2 regions of the Streptomyces sp. NPDC058678 genome follow, and region 1 is predicted to be linked to the other one. Evidence: predicted binding sites of a transcription regulator. Region 1 holds the regulator's gene; the other holds the start of a gene.

Region 1 (8,318 bases):
TCGCGGTCAAGGAGATCGCCATCGCGAACCTCCTGACCGAGCTCCTGCCCGTCCTCGACGACATCGGCCGCGCGCGGGAACACGGCGAACTCGTCGGCGGATTCAAGTCCGTCGCGGAGTCGCTGGAGACCGTCGCGGCGAAGATGGGTCTGCAGCAGTTCGGCAAGGAGGGCGAGCCCTTCGACCCGACGATCCACGAGGCCCTGATGCACTCGTACGCGCCGGACGTCACGGAGACGACGTGCGTGGCGATTCTGCAGCCCGGGTACCGGTTCGGCGAGCGCACCATCCGCCCCGCGCGGGTGGCCGTGGCCGAGCCCCAGCCCGGCGCGCAGAGCGTCAAGGGCGACGAGGCGGAGACGTCATCCGGTGCATCCGGGGCCTCCGCCGCCGACGACAAGGAGAGCGGTGGCCCGGACGAGGGCTGAGCTTGAACCCACGTGGAAGGAGGGACGTCGAGGATGAGCACCAAGGACTTCATCGAGAAGGACTACTACAAGGTCCTCGGCGTCCCCAAGGACGCCACCGAGGCCGAGATCAAGAAGGCGTACCGGAAGCTCGCCCGCGAGTTCCACCCGGACGCCAACAAGGGCAACGCCAGGGCCGAGGAGCGCTTCAAGGAGATCTCCGAGGCCAACGACATCCTCGGCGACCCCAAGAAGCGCAAGGAGTACGACGAGGCCCGCGCCCTCTTCGGCAACGGCGGCTTCCGCCCGGGGCCGGGCGCGGGCGGCGGCTCCTTCAACTTCGACCTGGGTGACCTCTTCGGAGGTGGCGCCCAGGGCGGCAGCTCCCAAGGAGGCGCCGGCGGTTTCGGCGGCGGCATCGGTGACGTCTTCGGGGGCCTGTTCAACCGCGGCGGCGCCGGCACGGGCACGCGTACGCAACCCCGGCGCGGCCAGGACATCGAGTCCGAGGTCACCCTCAGTTTCACCGAGGCGATCGAGGGCGCGACGGTCCCGCTGCGGATGTCCTCGCAGCAGCCCTGCAAGGCCTGCTCGGGCACCGGCGACAAGAACGGCACACCGCGCGTGTGCCCGACCTGCGTCGGCACCGGGCAGGTGGCCCGGGGCACCGGCGGGGGCTTCTCCCTCACCGACCCGTGCCCCGACTGCAAGGGCCGCGGCCTGATCGCCGAGCACCCCTGCCTCGACTGCAAGGGCAGCGGCCGGGCCAAGTCGTCCCGCACCATGCAGGTCCGCATCCCGGCGGGCGTCACCGACGGGCAGCGGATCCGGCTGCGCGGCAAGGGCGCACCCGGCGAGCGCGGCGGCCCGGCGGGCGACCTGTACGTCACGGTGCACGTGGGCGCCCACCCGGTCTTCGGCCGCAAGGACGACAACCTCACGGTGACCGTCCCGGTCACGTTCGCGGAGGCGGCGCTGGGCGGCGAGGTCAGGGTCCCGACCCTGGGCGGTCCTTCCGTCACCCTGAAGCTGCCCCCGGGCACGCCCAACGGCCGCACCATGCGTGCCCGCGGCAAGGGCGCGGTCCGCAAGGACGGCACCCGCGGCGACCTGTTGGTCACCGTCGAGGTGAGTGTTCCGAAGGACCTGACGGGGAATGCTCGTGAAGCGCTCGAGGCGTATCGCGAGGCAACCGCGGACGAGGACCCGCGGGCGGAGCTGTTCCAGGCCGCGAAGGGAGCATGATCGAGATGGACGGTCGTCGACGCAACCCGTATGAACTGACCGAGGAAACCCCGGTCTACGTCATCTCGGTGGCGGCCCAGCTCTCCGGCCTGCACCCGCAGACCCTGCGTCAGTACGACCGCCTCGGCCTGGTCTCCCCGGACCGCACCCCGGGCCGGGGCCGCCGCTACTCGGCCCGCGACATCGAACTGCTGCGCACCGTCCAGCAGTTGTCGCAGGACGAAGGCATCAACCTGGCCGGCATCAAGCGGATCATCGAGCTGGAGAACCAGGTCGCCGCGCTGCAGTCCCGCGTCGCGGAGATGGAGGCGGCCCTCGAGGGCGCCGCCGCGGCGATGCGGCAGCGGGAGGCGGCGGTACACGCGTCGTACCGGCGTGACCTGGTCCCGTACCAGGAGGTCCAGCAGACGAGTGCGCTGGTGGTGTGGCGGCCGAAGCGGCAGCAGGACTGACGGCTGACGCCAACTCGTGGAGAGGGCCGGGGTTTCCCGGCCCTCTTCGCGTTTTCCGGGCGGGCTACGGCGCGGCAAGTGTGTCCAGAGGGAAGCCGGGCCCACTCGACGAGGGGGCCCGGCTTCTTTCTGAGAACTTACGGCGCGGTGACCGCCGGACCCTCCGGCATCGCCGTGCTCGGTGTCATGTCGAGCTCGGTCGCGATGACGATCTGGGCCTCGCCGGTCAACTGGAACGTGGAGTTCCCGTCGTCGTCGACGGCGTCGACGATGAAGCAGGATTCCTCGCCGTCCGGAACGGTGGCGTAGGCGTACGAGGTGGTCTCGGCGCCCACGTAGTAGCCCGGGTAGAGGGAGCACATCCGCTCCTCCTCGTCCCCGAGCAGCTCGCCGCGGCGCACCACGTAACGCGCCAGGTCCGGCGTCGGATTGGCGTCCCAGGTCACATGGAAGCCGTACTCGGTCGGCGTGACCGTCACCCCGGTCACGGCGGACGGCGGGGTGAGGTCCCCGCGCCTGCCGCTGACGGCGGCGGACCGTACCGACTCGTTGCCGGCCGTGTCGAGGGCGGTCACCCGGTAGTAGTAGGCGCTGCCCTCGGCTGCCGAGGCATCGACGTAGGACACCTGGCTCGTCGTACTCCCGACCCGGGTGTACGTCCCCTCCGCACTCGTCGCCCGGTACACCCGGTACGACGCAGCCCCCGAGACCGAGCCCCAGCCGACCCACAGCCCCTCCGGTTCGGAGGCGGTGCTCAGTCCGGTGGGCGCCGGGGGCGCGGTCCGGTCGACGGTGGTCACACCCTGGTCGGCGGTCCCCGTCGAGGTGTTGCCGGCTTTGTCGTAGGCACGGATCTCGTAGTAGTACGTGTCGCCGGTCACCGGCAGGGTGGCGTCCGTGTACGAGGTGGACGTGGTCGTCGCCGCAGGTGTGCTGCCGAACGCCGTGCCCTTCAGGCGCCGGTAGAGGCGGTACCCGGCGAGGTCCATCTCCTTGTTCTTCGCCCAGGTGAGCTTCGCCTTGCCGGTGGCCTTGTCGTACGTCACGGACGCGTCGGTCGGGGCGAAGGGCTTGACCTTGTCCACGGTCGCCGAGGTGCGGGGCGTGTAGGCGAAGGAGACGTTCGCTGTCCCGGTCCAGTTGACGAAGTCGACGCGGAGGGTGTGCCTGCCGGACGGGATCGTGACGTTGACGGTCTTCTTCACCGTCGAGGACACGTTCTTCCAGAGGTCGACCTTGCGGACGTTGTCGAGGTAGACACGGATGCCGTCCTGCGCGGAGACGGGCAGGGCGAAGGGCCCGCCGGAGCCGAAGTCGCGCGTCACCGTCCAGCGGACGCCGAAGTTGTTGCTCGGCACTCCGGAGGCAGGGGCTCCCGTGCCCCAGTTCTGGTCGATCGCGCTGTCGCAGTCCGTTTTCTTCGGTGTACCGGAGAACGTGGTGTTCGCGAAGAACTGCCGCTTGAAGACCGGCGAGGTGCAGGTCGTCGCGGCGGACGCGGGGGCGGTGACGGCGGTGATCAGGCCGCCCGCGGTGGCGAGCACGACGGCGGTCGTGGCCGCCCTGGTCGTGCGTCTGGCTGGGTTCATTCGGTCCTCTGGTCGTGATCGGCGCGGCCGAGGCAGCCGCTGTGATCACGACTCGCGAGGAATGGACTTGGTTGTACGGATCTTTGCCTTCCCGAGGAAGTGCGTTTGATGGAGAGTCCGTAACGGGCGTTTGGAGAAGTTTCGCTATGTCTTCACATGCAAAGCGGAGCGTGGCGTTGCGCACTCGTTAAGTAGTTCCGCTTGACGGTGGGGGACGCCGACGCGTTGGCTTTTCAGACACATGGGTCGCACTGCTGCGCCCACGTCCGGAAGGCACCAAGAAGTGAGCTCCCCAATGCGTCGAATCGCCATATCCGTGGCCGCGTCCACGATGACCCTCTCGCTTACCGCCTGCGGCGCGCTCGGGGTGACCGGGAGTGGCAGCGAGGCGAGCCCGACCAAGGGGAACGACATCACCGTCGGCGTGCTGATGCCGGAGAAGACGAACACGCGGTACGAGGAGTTCGACTACCCCATCATCAAGGCGAGGGTCGCCTCCCTCACCGGCAACAAGGGCGAGACCATCTACGCCAACGGCGAGGCCGACGCGGACAAGCAGGCCCGCCAGATGCAGCAGATGATCGACGACCAGGTCGACGTCATCCTGCTGGACGCCGTCGACTCGCACGCCATCGCCGACACGGTGCAGAAGGCGAAGGACGCGGGCATCCCCGTCATCGCCTACGACCGCCTGGCCGAGGGCCCGATCGACGCGTACGTCTCCTTCGACAACGAGCTGGTCGGCGAGGTCCAGGGCCGCTCGATCATCGAAGCGCTGGGCCCGAACGCCGACACCTCGGACAAGATCGTCATGATGAACGGTTCGCCCACCGACCCGAACGCCGGTCAGTTCAAGGCGGGCGCGCGCTCCGAGCTGGAGGGCAAGGTGACGATCGCCGAGTCGTTCGACACCAAGGGCTGGAGTCCGGAGGAGGCCCAGGCCAACATGACCGCGGCGCTCAACAAGATCGGCAAGAGCAACATCGCCGCGGTGTACTCCGCCAACGACGCCATGGCCGGCGGCATCATCAAGGCCCTCGAGGCCGCGGGCGTCACCGAGCTGCCCCCGATCACCGGCCAGGACGCGGAACTCTCCGCCGTGCAGCGGATCGTCGCGGGCGAGCAGTACATGAGCGTCTACAAGCCGTACCCGCAGGAGGCGGAGGCCGCCGCGGAGATGGCCGTGGCCAAGATCCAGGGCAGGGACATCCAGTTCGACGCCCTCGCCTCCGACCGGGTCGACAGCCCCACCGACAAGGACATCGCCGCCCAGCTGGTGCCGGTGGTGGCCCTGACGAAGGCCAACATCGAGTCCACGGTCGTCGCGGACGGCATCTACAAGGTGTCCGACATCTGCACGAGCGGCTTCAAGTCGGCGTGCGCGGAGATCGGGCTGAAGTAGCCCACCTCGTGTCCGGCCTGTCAGTCGGCGTCCGTGACGTACTGGATCAGGGCGGCGAGGCCGGCGGGGGCGGCGGTCAGGATGACGTCCGGGGTGTCGCTCTCGCGTAGGCGGATCGTTTTGTCGGGGGCGGTGGCGACGTAGAGGCAGTTGCCTTCCGGGCCGCCGCTGTACGACGACTTCTGCCAGTGCAGTTCGGTCACCGCGCCTCCTCAGAGGGTGTAGAGCACATGCTGGATGAGGGCCAGCGAGTCCTTTACCGAGTGTGTTTCGGGGGCCAACGATACGTCGATAGGGGCGAGGGCGTTCTTCGCGATCCGGTCGAACAGCGAGTTGTACTCCCGGAGATGGCGCTGCTGCACCAAGTAGTGGGAGCCCAGTAGCTGTTCGACCACGACGGTGCCCAACTTCGGGTTGGTGGGGATGATATGGGCGAAGTTGCCGGTGAGAGCCGCGTGCGCCTGGGAGGTGAACGGATAGACCTGGATGGTCACGTTCGGCAGGCGCGCCAGCTCGATGAGATGCAGCAACTGCTCCCGTACGACCTCCGTGCCGCCGAACCGCATGTGCAGCGCGGACTCGTGGATGACGGCATGCACGGACGGCGGGTTCTCGCGCGTCAGGATGTGCTGCCGTTCCATACGGAACCTCAGCCCCTCCTCGATGTTCGCAAAGCCCAGGTCCTCGCTGGTGAAGATGGCCCGCGTGTAGTCGGCCGTCTGGAAGAGGCCCGGGATGAACAGTGGCTCGTGTGTCCGGATGGCTGCAGCCTCTGATTCGAGCTCGGCCAGGTTCAGGGAGTCCGGCCCCATGTGCTTCCGGTAGGCGCGCCACCAGCCTTTGCCGCTGGACTCGGAGAGGCATACCAAGGTCTCGATGTAGGGCTCCTCTGAGCAACCATAGACGCGGCAGAGGTCGAGTAGTCGCTCGGTGAGGATCGAGGTCCGGCCGGCCTCGATGTGCCCCAGCTGCCCGCGCGTCATGCCGATCCGATCGGCGGCTTCACTGGTGGTCAACCCCACCTGTTCGCGCAGTTGTTTGAGTTCGAAGCCGAGTCGCCGCTGTCGTTCGCTGATGGTGGTGCGCAGTCCCACGGGTTCTCCTTGGTGATCGGCCCAAAGTCTGCCCCGTCGGCGATGGTTAGTCCACCGATTCTGGTGATCAGGTTGCTCGCGAGAACCGTTCATCGCTACCTTGAGTATGGAATCAGTAACGCACTGAAACCGCCCAACCTCCCCTGCCCGTAAGCCGAAAGAGCACCCGCACCCGGGCACCGCCATCGCCGGGCAAGCCCCTTCGTATTCAGGAGCCCTCCGTGGACCCAGCCCGCCACCCCGCCCACCGCCCCACCCAACTCACCCACGAATACAGCCTGTTCGCCCCCGCCGACGCCACCGCACCCCGCGTCTGCCGTGACTTCGTACGTGCCGTTCTCTTCACCCACGACCGTGAACTCCTCGTCATGCCCGCCGCCCTGTGCACGTCGGAACTCGTCACCAACGTCCACCTGCACACCAAGGGCACCGCCATGCTCCGCGTCCGCCTCACCCCGGCCCGCTTCCACGTGAGCGTGTTCGACGAGAGCCCTGACCCACCCGTCGTCACGCACCCCGCCGCAGGGGCCGTTGCCTGCTGGGGGAGAGGGCTCGCGCTCGTCGCGGAGATGGCGGACACGTGGGGTGTCGCCGCCGAGAGGGCGGGGCGGTTCGCCAAGGGGGTGTGGTTCGAGCTGGGTGGGGGCGGGGGATCGTTCCGCCCCCGCTCGAACGGGTGACCTGGGCATTGTTGCCGCTGGTCAGCCGTACAGCCGTACCTACCGTGATCGCGTTGCTTGTGCCCCAGGCACGCCCAGCCCACACTTGAGGAGGTGACGCCACCGTGACTGCTGTTGCGCACGATAGGTCGGAGACCATGACCGAGTCTTTCTCCCCGGCCGGGAACGGCCCCGAGCTGGACGAGGTCCTGTGGCAGCTATGGAAAGCCGGCGAACTCCCCGAGGGCTACCGCGCTGAGATCATTGAGGGAGCCATCGAGGTGTCGCCCACCGGACGCTTTTCGCACGCCCAGGTTGTCAACCGTCTGTGGGACGCCCTGGGGGTCTTTCTGCACGACAGCGAGTACGGTGCCTGGAACGACACGAACGTGATCCACGCGCTCAGGGCTTGGATTCCGGACGGGTTGGTAGCTCCTCGGGACGCGGAGCTGGCCGAGGCGGAGGATGGCCTCGGTATCAAGGCCTCTGCGGTCGAGATGGTCGTCGAAGTCGTCTCCCCCGGCCAGCGAAACCAAGACCGCGACCGCATCCGCAAGCGCCGCGAATACGCCCGAGCCGGCATCCCCGTCTACGTCACCATCGACGACTACGACGGCCAGGGCGCCGCCACCCTCTTCACCGGCCCCCGCCCCGACAAGGCCGACTGGGAGGACATCCACCGCGTCCCGTACGGCACCGAGGTCACCGTCCCCGAAGGCCCGGCCAAGGGCTTCGTGATCGGGGAAGCGATCACGGGCCCGAAGCGGGTCTGAGCCGAACCCCCGTCACGCCACCCGCGTGAACTCCACCGTCACCTCCGGCAGACCGCCCGCCACCCCCCGGTACACGCCCTTGTGCGGCGTGACGTCGTCGTAGTCGCGTCCCCGGCCGACCACCACGTGGGACTCGTCGGCCCTCGTCCGGTTGGTGGGGTCGTAGCCGCACCAGTCGCCCGCCCAGTACTCGACCCAGGCATGGCTCTGGCCCGGGACCGGGCGGTGCAGTTCCGCGTCCTGTTCGGGGTGGAGGTAGCCGGAGACGTAGCGGGTGGGCAGGCCCAGGCCTCGGAGGAGGGCGAGCGTGACGTGGGCGATGTCCTGGCAGACGCCCGCGCCCTGTTCCCAGGCCTCGGCGGCGGAGGTGGTCACTCCGGTGGAGCCGGGGAGGTAGGCGACCCGGTCGGCGACCAGGGACGACACGACGGCGGCGGTCTCGTGCGGGTCGAGGCCGGCCGCCGCGTCCCCCGCCTGCTCCACCAGCTCGGCGGGGAGTGTCGTACGGGGGGTGTCGCCCGCGAACTCCAGCAGGCGGGAGCGCGCGGTGTGGGCGGCGACTTCCGGCCAGGTCGGCGGGTGCGGGAGCGGGTCCGGAGTGTGGGTCTCGACCAGGCTGGAGGCGGTGATGGTGAGGTCGGCGTGCGGGTCCATGAGGTCGAAGCCGGTGACCTGGGTGCCCCAGTAGTCCCAGTAC
Region 2 (8,318 bases), on a different contig from region 1:
CGCGACAACGGCGCGGGCCTCTGCCTGATCACACGTGTCCGTCAGGACGAACGTCCGTGGATCTTGTGGCTCCGCTTCGAACTTTACGTCAACTTGGCAAAGAAGGAAGTCCCGGAAGGGTGACAAGAATCCGGCAACCCCGCTCGGATTCGGCCACTCCGATCAGACCGCCGTGCAGATCGACCGCCCAGCGGGCGATCGCCAGACCGAGGCCCGTGCCGCCGTCGCTGCCGGGCCCGTGCGGCCGGTTGACGCTGCCGCGGTTGAACCGCTCGAAGACCCGGTGCCACTCCGACCGGGGAATGCCGGGGCCCTCGTCGAGAACCTCCAGCTCGAGCGACTCGGGAGCGGCCCCGCGCCGCGCCTTGACCGTGACCCGGCCGTGCGGCGGGCTGTGCTTGACCGCGTTGTCGATGAGATTCGCCACCACCTGGTGGATCCGCTCCGGGTCCGCGTGTGCGGTCAGCTCCGGAGGGGACACGTCGAGGTGCAGATGGACGTCCGTACGCGTGTGGCTGCCGGATCCGGAAGCGATGCCCGCGCGCGCCGAGGCGACCATGTTGGCCTCCTTCAGCACGCCCGACAGGTACGGCCACACCTCGAACCGTCTCCTGCGCAGCGGTACGACCCCGTTGTCCAGCCGGGACAGGTCCAGGAGCGTCTCCACGAGACGACCCAGCCGCTCGGTCTGCTTCAGGGCCGTCCGCATCGTCTCGGGGTCGGCCTCCGTGACGCCGTCGACGATGTTCTCCAGGACCGCCCGCAGACCCGCGATGGGCGTACGCAGCTCGTGCGAGACATTCGCCACGAGCTCCTTGCGCTGCCGCTCCTGGGCCTCCAGGTCGTCCGCCATGCGGTTGATCGTCTGGGACAGGTCGCCCAGCTCGTCCCGGCGGTTCTCCCGCACCCGGCGGGTGTAGTCGCCGTGCGAGATCGAACGGGCCACCGCGTTCATCTCGTCCAGCGGCGCGGTGAGCGAATGCGCCACGAACTGCGTAATCAACAGTGTGGCGATCATCGAGAAGACCGTGATGAAGCGCAGTTCCGTCTTCGTGTGCACGGCGATCATCAGCAGGCCCGTGGTGATCAGCACCGAGATGACGACCAGAGCGCCCAGCTTGGTCTTGATCGAGTACGGGCGTACGCCGCCCCAGGGCTCCCCGGGGCGTCTTGGTGCGGCCGGCCCGTCGCTCATGGCGTCGGCGTCTCCAGGGCGTAGCCCACGCCGTGCACCGTGCGGATCCGCTCGGCACCGATCTTCCGCCGCAGCGCCTTGATGTGGCTGTCGACGGTCCGGGTGCCGGAGGCGTCCGCCCAGTCCCAGACCTCCGCCAGGAGCTGCTCACGGGAGAGCACCGCGCGCGGCGTGTTGGCCAGGCAGACCAGGAGGTCGAACTCCGTGGGCGTCAGGTGGACGTCCTCGGAGCGCACCCGCACCCGGCGCTGCGCGTGGTCGATCTCCAGCTCGCCGAGCCGCAGGATCCCACTGCGCGGGGTCGACGCGGCGATCGCGGCCCGCTCCACGCGGCGCAGCAGGACGTGCACGCGCGCGGCCAGCTCCCGCATGGAGAACGGCTTGGTCATGTAGTCGTCGGCGCCGACGCCGAGCCCGACCAGCATGTCGGTCTCGTCGTCCCGCGCGGTGAGCATCATCACCGGCACCGGCCGGGCGGCCTGCACGCGGCGGCAGACCTCCAGACCGTCGAAGCCGGGCAGCATGATGTCGAGGATCAGCAGGTCGGGCTGCCAGGCCTCGGCGGTGTCGACCGCGGACGGACCGTCGCCCGCTGTTTGCACGAGGAATCCCTCGGCGCGCAGGCGGGTCGCGATGGCGTCCACGATCGTCGGATCGTCTTCGACGACAAGCACCCGTCGCTGTGCGCCCGGGGTCGTCGCCGTGCCGTTGTGGGAGGTGTGTGTCTGCTCCATCGCCCGCCCCTGAGGTGTGCAATTCCGGAACCAGTGGGGTGATTCCTTGTCCGCGCATGACTGCGCTTGACGCTTGAATGATCGGCGTCAGGGAAGCAGAGTACGGGGAGTCACCTCGGGTTTGCTATCCAGGTCGGACGGCGATGTGCACGACGTCCGGAACGCCCCGGGCAACCGGGATCTCTTCGGTACGCACCTGCTGGAACCCGGCATTCCGTAGAGTTCCTTCAAATTCCGGAGAGGGCTGGGCGGACCACACCGCCAGTACCCCTCCTGGCCTCAACATCCTTGTGCAGCTTGCCAGTCCGGCCGCGGAGTACAGGCCGTGGTTGCCCTCGGTGACCGTCCAGTCGGGCCCGTTGTCGATGTCCAGGCACAGCGCGTCGAACGTGTCGCATGTCTCATTGACGAAAGCGACAAGATCCGTTTCCACAATTCGGGTGCGCGGGTCGGCGAGGGCCTGCTCCGAGAGCGCGGACAGCGGCCCCGCACGGTGCCAGTCGATGACGGCGCGTTCCCGCTCGACCACGGTGATCCGGCCCCAGCGGGGATCGGCCGCGGCGTGCGCGAGCGAGAAGCCGACGCCGAGGCCGCCGATGAGCACGCTCGGCTCCCCGCGACCGTCGAGCGCGTCCAGCGCCGCGTCCACGAGCCGCCGCTCCGAGCGGCCGTCGGAGGTGTCCATCAGGAAGCAGCCGTTGACGATGATCTGCAGTAACTCGCCGTGCCGTCGCAGGACGACCTCGCCGTGCGGACCCTCGCGCCGGTCCAGGACCTGTGGAATGTCGTACGAGGTGGGCATCGGCCCATCCTGCCAGGTGGGAGGGGATGGGCCGAGCGGTTCGGCGAGGAACGGACCGCCTCGGACGGTGAGCCCGTGGCCGTACGGATGGCCGCGTCCTCGGTGTCGTCCGGGATGTCCGGCCGAGCCGTCTCCGCCGCCGCCATGAAGCGCGGACTCCGCCATGAAGCGCGGAAGTTCGAAGGACAGCCGGCCTTCCGCCCGCGCCCGGCCGAAGGCCACGTCGAGCCGGGCGGCGTCCGAGGCGCCGTGGTCGGTCGGCGGGGCGGCGGCCCTTCTCGGCGGTCTCGGGGAGGACCGCGGGGCGTTCGAGCTGCACGCGTACGACTGCGGGGACCGGGTTGCCCGTGGCCCGGGACGTTCCTTGAGAAGTGGCTGTGAATCGGCGCCGGGGTGGCGCCGGTCACAGACACCGGCCCTGCGGGGCGCGGAGTGTGGGGCGGGAACGGAAGGAGCGCCTCACCGTGGAACGGACTGAGACGGTGGGTACGACGGACTCGTCGGCGCCCGCGGAGGTGTCGCCGCCCCCGGAAGTGCCCCCTCCTCCGCGCTACGACGCCTGTATGCCCGACCTGTCAGGGCTGTTGGACGGGATGCCGCGCCAGCGAGGGGCGTCGGCGAACGTGCCGGAACATCCGGCTGTCCCGGTCGCGCCGGCGGCCGCCCCCGCGGTCGAGCCCTCGGGAAGCCGCCGCCTCCGCCCCTGGCGTCTGCTGCCCACCCCCACCGGGACACCGTTCACCTTCGGTTACGGTGCCGTCCTCGCCGTCACCTCGCTGGTCACCGCGTACGCCGATCCCGCCCTCGTGCACCAGCTCCACCAGGCCTCCAGCACCGATGTGGCGCACCTCGTGCGGATGCCCGCACTGGTGCTGCCGGCCAGCGCGCTGTGGATCGCGGGCGGAATCTTCTCGCCGTACGCGATCGGCTTCCTGCTCGTGCTCACCGCGCTGGAGCGGCGCACAGGCGGCCTGCGCACGGCCGGTGTCTTCTTCCTCGGGCACGTCCTCGCCACCCTCGCGACCGAGGTCCCGGTGGGCCTCGCGGTGCTCGTCGGCCACCTGCCCGACAGCTCGCTGCACCGCCTCGACTACGGCGTCAGCTTCGGTGTCGCCGCGGCGTTGGGCGCCCTGGCCGGACTCCTCACGCCATGGCTGCGCTGGCCGCTGCTCGCCCTGTTCGGCGGGGTGCTGGTCCTGGACCTGCTCGCGTTCACCGACCCGCTGACCAACTGGGGCCACCTGATCGCACTGGCGATCGGCGTCGCGACCTGGCCGGTGACGCGGGGCTCGCATCGGGCGCGGGCCGCGTAGGACCGCGTGGCCGCAGGGGCCCATCCGAACCGGGCCGATGAGGGCGAGCGCGCGGTCCGTGATGACGGTGTCCCGTCGTCGTTGTGAAGCCGTCCCAGTGTCACCGGTTCCCGGAGCAGCCACGCGTCGAGGTACGGCGGTTTCTCGGCGGTGGGCCAGTGGTTGAGGTGGTGGGGGTCAGCCGGCGGGCGGTGACCAGACGTACGGCGTGGTCGTGGTGACCGCGTGGAAGCCCAGGCGTCGCAGGATGGGCGCGCTGTCGTCGGAGGCGTCGACGTGCAGGTAGGTCACGTCCCGGGCGGCGGCGAGCCGGGCCCGCTCGGCCACCAGGGCGCGGTAGATGCCCTTCCCCCGCCACTCGGCGAGCGTGGAGCCGCCCCACAGGCTCGCGAACCCCGTGCCCGCGCGGAAGGCGAGCCAGGCGGCGCACACCACCTCCCCGTCGGCCTCGGCGACGTACACGGCGATCTCGTCCGGAGCGGCGGCGACCCGCCCGATCAGGTCCTCGGCGAGCCAGCTCCAGTCGTCGTCCCACACGGCCGACTCCATGGCGGCGATCCGCCGCAGGTCCGCGTCCGCCGTGACCCGGCGCAGCGTGACACCGTCCGGCAGGACCGGTGCGCGTACGGCCATCTCGGCGGCGCGTCCGACGAGTACCGTCTCCCGTTCCTCGGGCACGAACCCGGCCGTCCGTAGCCGGTCGGTGAGGTCGGCCGGGACGTCGTGCGCCCGGGTCTTCCACTCCACGGCCTCGCCGCGCCCCGCGAAGAAGTCCCGCTGTCGCGCGATCAGGCGGTCCAGCGCGTCGCCGTCCACGCCGAGGTCACGCGGTCCGCTGACGAACCCGCGGAACTGCCCGACGATCCGCAGCAGCGGACCGTCCTGTTCGTACGTCACTCCCAGCGGCGGGGTCGGGGGAGCGCCACGCATCTGGTCGTCGTAGGCGGCGAGGAGGACGTGTGCGGTGGTGTCTGTCACCGGATGACGGTCGGGGCAGGGGGCGGGTGTCGGCAACCGGATTTCCTGGGGCGCCGTCGGCCGCGGCCGCTCGGGTTCACACGTCGCGCCCCGGCACGCACGCGTGGCAGGTGCTGGTCGTGCCAACCATCCGTGTGCAACAGCGCGCCGCGCATGGTGCCCTCCAGGGCGAACCCGGCCTTCGCGGCGACGCGGCAGGACGCCGGGTCGGCCACCGAGTGGCACGGCGTGAGCCGGTGCAGGCCCACGTTGTCCAGGGCCCACCGGCTGAGGCGACGCGCGGCCTCGGCGGCGATGCCGCCGCCCCGTCCGGCGGGCAGCACCCAGTAGGCGGTCTCGGCGTTGCCGCGGTCGAGGTCGGTGCCGATCCACGCGGCAGGGCCGACGACCTCGCCGCCGTCGACCCGCGCGATCGCCCAGACCCCGGCGGTCCCCGCCGCCCGGCGCTCGTGCATCCGCTCCACGCGCACGCGTGCCTCGTCGTAGGACAGTGCGGGCAGGAGGTTCCACCGACTGACCGCCGGACCGTGACTGGCGGCCACGAGCGCACCGGCGTCCGCTAGCCGCCACGGCCGGGGCTCAGGACCGGTGCCGGGAAGGTCGAGGCCGGGTTGGGTGTTGTCGGAGATGCGGCCGGCGGGGGACGACCGGAGGTATGGGAGCGATCACCGGGGGAGCGTTACATGCCTGGTCAGGCGGCAGTCGGCAAGTGATCGCTCACAGCGAACACGGGCCGGGGAACAATCCGGGGCTCACGTGCATTGAGTCGGCATAGCTCAACTTGACTGCCGAAGGGGAGATCATGGCTGCTGAGTCCACGGCGTTCACACCGCTCGCCCTGCCCGTGCTGCCGCTCGACGACGAGGTCGTGCTGCCCGGGATGGTGGTTCCGCTGGACCTGAACGACGCCGATGTGCGCGCCGCGGTGGAGGCCGCCCAGGCCGCCGCACGCTCGGAACCCGGCAAGCCCAGGGTTCTGCTGGTGCCACGCATCGACGGGACGTACGCGAGCACCGGAGTGCTCGGCACCGTCGAGCAGGTCGGCCGGCTGGCCGACGGCGACCCGGGTGCGCTGATCCGCGGTCGTGACCGCGTGAAGATCGGCGCCGGGACCACGGGGCCGGGCGCGGCGCTGTGGGTCGAGGGAACGCGGCTCGACGAGCGCGCGCCCGATCCGCTGCCGGGGCACGTCACCGAACTGGCCAAGGAGTACAAGGCCCTTGCCACGGCCTGGCTGCGCAAGCGAGGTGCCTGGCAGGTCGTCGACCGGGTGCAGGCCATCGACGACGTGTCCGCCCTCGCCGACAACTCCGGTTACTCGCCCTTCCTGACCACCGAACAGAAGGTGGAGCTGCTGGAGACGGCCGACCCGGTCGCCCGCCTCAAGCTCGCCACCCGGCATCTGCGCGACCACCTCGCCGAGCAGGATGTCGCCGAGACCATCGCCAAGGACGTCCAGGAGGGCGTCGACAAGCAGCAGCGCGAGTTCCTGCTCCGCCGCCAGCTGGAAGCCGTCCGCAAGGAACTGCGCGAGCTCAACGGCGAGTCGGAGGGCGAGGAGTCCGACGACTACCGTGCCCGCGTCGAGGCCGCCGACCTGCCCGAGAAGGTCCGGGAGGCCGCCCTCAAGGAGGTCGACAAGCTGGAGCGCTCGAGCGACCAGTCGCCCGAGGGATCGTGGATCCGGACCTGGCTCGACACCGTCCTCGAACTGCCGTGGAACGAGCGGACCGAGGACCAGTACGACATCCAGGGCGCCAAGACGATCCTGGACGCCGAGCACGCCGGCCTGGAGGACGTGAAGGAGCGGATCACCGAGTACCTGGCGGTGCGCAAGCGCCGTACCGACCGGGGGCTGGGCGTGATCGGCGGACGCCGTGGTGGCGCCGTGCTCGCGCTCGTCGGCCCGCCCGGCGTCGGCAAGACCTCCCTCGGCGAGTCCGTCGCGCACGCCATGGGGCGGAAGTTCGTCCGGGTCGCCCTCGGTGGCGTCCGGGACGAGGCCGAGATCCGCGGTCACCGCCGTACGTACGTCGGTGCGCTGCCCGGCAGGATCGTCCGGGCCATCAAGGAGGCCGGGTCGATGAACCCGGTCGTGCTCCTCGACGAGATCGACAAGGTGGGGTCCGACTTCCGGGGCGACCCGGCGGCCGCCCTCCTGGAGGTCCTGGACCCGGCGCAGAACCACACCTTCCGGGACCACTACCTGGAGGTGGAGCTGGACCTGTCGGACGTCGTCTTCCTGGCCACCGCCAACGTGCTGGAGGCCATCCCGGAGGCGCTGCTCGACCGTATGGAGCTGGTCCGCCTCGACGGTTACACCGAGGACGAGAAGATCGTCATCGCGCGCGACCACCTGCTGCCGCGTCAGCTGGAGCGGGCGGGGCTGGAGAAGGCCGAGGTCACGCTCGACGAGAGCGCGCTGCGCAAGCTCGCCGGCGAGTACACGCGTGAGGCGGGCGTCCGCAACCTGGAGCGGTCGATCGCACGGCTGCTGCGCAAGGTCGCGGCCCAGCACGAACTGGGCGAGCGGAAGCTGCCGTTCACCGTCAGGGACGAGGATCTGCGTGCCCTGATCGGCCGGCCGCACCACGTGCCCGAGTCCGCGCAGGACCCGGCGGAGCGCCGCACCGCCGTGCCGGGCGTGGCGACGGGCCTCGCGGTCACGGGAGCGGGCGGTGACGTCCTGTTCGTCGAGGCGTCGCTGGCCGACCCGGAGACCGGCGCGGCGGGGCTGACCCTGACCGGCCAACTGGGTGACGTCATGAAGGAGTCGGCGCAGATCGCGCTGAGCTTCCTGCGCTCGCACGGGGCGGAACTGGAACTCCCCGTGGCCGACCTGAAGGACCGGGGCGTGCACATCCACTTCCCGGCGGGCGCGGTGCCGAAGGACGGCCCGAGCGCGGGCGTCACGATGACGACCGCGCTGGCGTCGCTGCTGAGCGGACGGCTGGTCCGTACGGACGTGGCGATGACGGGCGAGGTCTCGCTGACGGGGCGTGTCCTGCCCATCGGCGGCGTGAAGCAGAAGCTGCTGGCCGCGCACCGGGCGGGCGTGACGACCGTCGTCATCCCGAAGCGCAACGAGCCCGACCTGGACGACGTCCCGGCCGAGGTCCTGGACAAGCTCGACGTCCACGCCGTCACGGACGTCCGCCAGGTCCTGGAGCTGGCGCTGACGCCGGCGACGAACGGGGCCACGCCGGAGGTTCCGGTGGCGGCGTGACGGACGCTGCCGGATGAGGTGAGGCCCGGGTCCCTGTGAGGGAGGCCCGGGCCTTCGCCTGTCTGTGCCT

Evidence for each region. Region 1 encodes HspR, which represses chaperone genes until heat shock. Its sites were predicted from a motif close to TTGAGNNNNNNNNNCTCAA; they were not measured.
Region 2: the regulator HspR is predicted to act here: its motif matches at 5,784-5,802, upstream of lon (endopeptidase La).

Annotation. Positions count from the first base shown of each region.
Region 1 is NZ_JBHXSG010000016.1:12,433-20,750, forward strand. Features, by position in the region: gene grpE (nucleotide exchange factor GrpE) at 1-428, shown strand, start outside; gene dnaJ (molecular chaperone DnaJ) at 462-1,652, shown strand; gene ACFWWR_RS16845 (heat shock protein transcriptional repressor HspR) at 1,658-2,104, shown strand; gene ACFWWR_RS16850 (fibronectin type III domain-containing protein) at 2,242-3,693, opposite strand; gene ACFWWR_RS16855 (sugar ABC transporter substrate-binding protein) at 3,989-5,095, shown strand; gene ACFWWR_RS16860 (DUF397 domain-containing protein) at 5,116-5,298, opposite strand; gene ACFWWR_RS16865 (helix-turn-helix domain-containing protein) at 5,308-6,189, opposite strand; gene ACFWWR_RS16870 (ATP-binding protein) at 6,411-6,869, shown strand; gene ACFWWR_RS16875 (Uma2 family endonuclease) at 7,007-7,621, shown strand; gene ACFWWR_RS16880 (transglutaminase N-terminal domain-containing protein) at 7,634-8,318, opposite strand, start outside.
Region 2 is NZ_JBHXSG010000081.1:24,826-33,143, reverse strand. Features, by position in the region: gene ACFWWR_RS42230 (ATP-binding protein) at 89-1,195, opposite strand; gene ACFWWR_RS42225 (response regulator transcription factor) at 1,192-1,929, opposite strand; gene ACFWWR_RS42220 (spermidine synthase) at 2,054-2,731, opposite strand; gene ACFWWR_RS42215 (rhomboid-like protein) at 3,196-4,044, shown strand; gene ACFWWR_RS42210 (GNAT family N-acetyltransferase) at 4,222-4,974, opposite strand; gene ACFWWR_RS42205 (GNAT family N-acetyltransferase) at 5,019-5,564, opposite strand; gene lon (endopeptidase La) at 5,825-8,248, shown strand.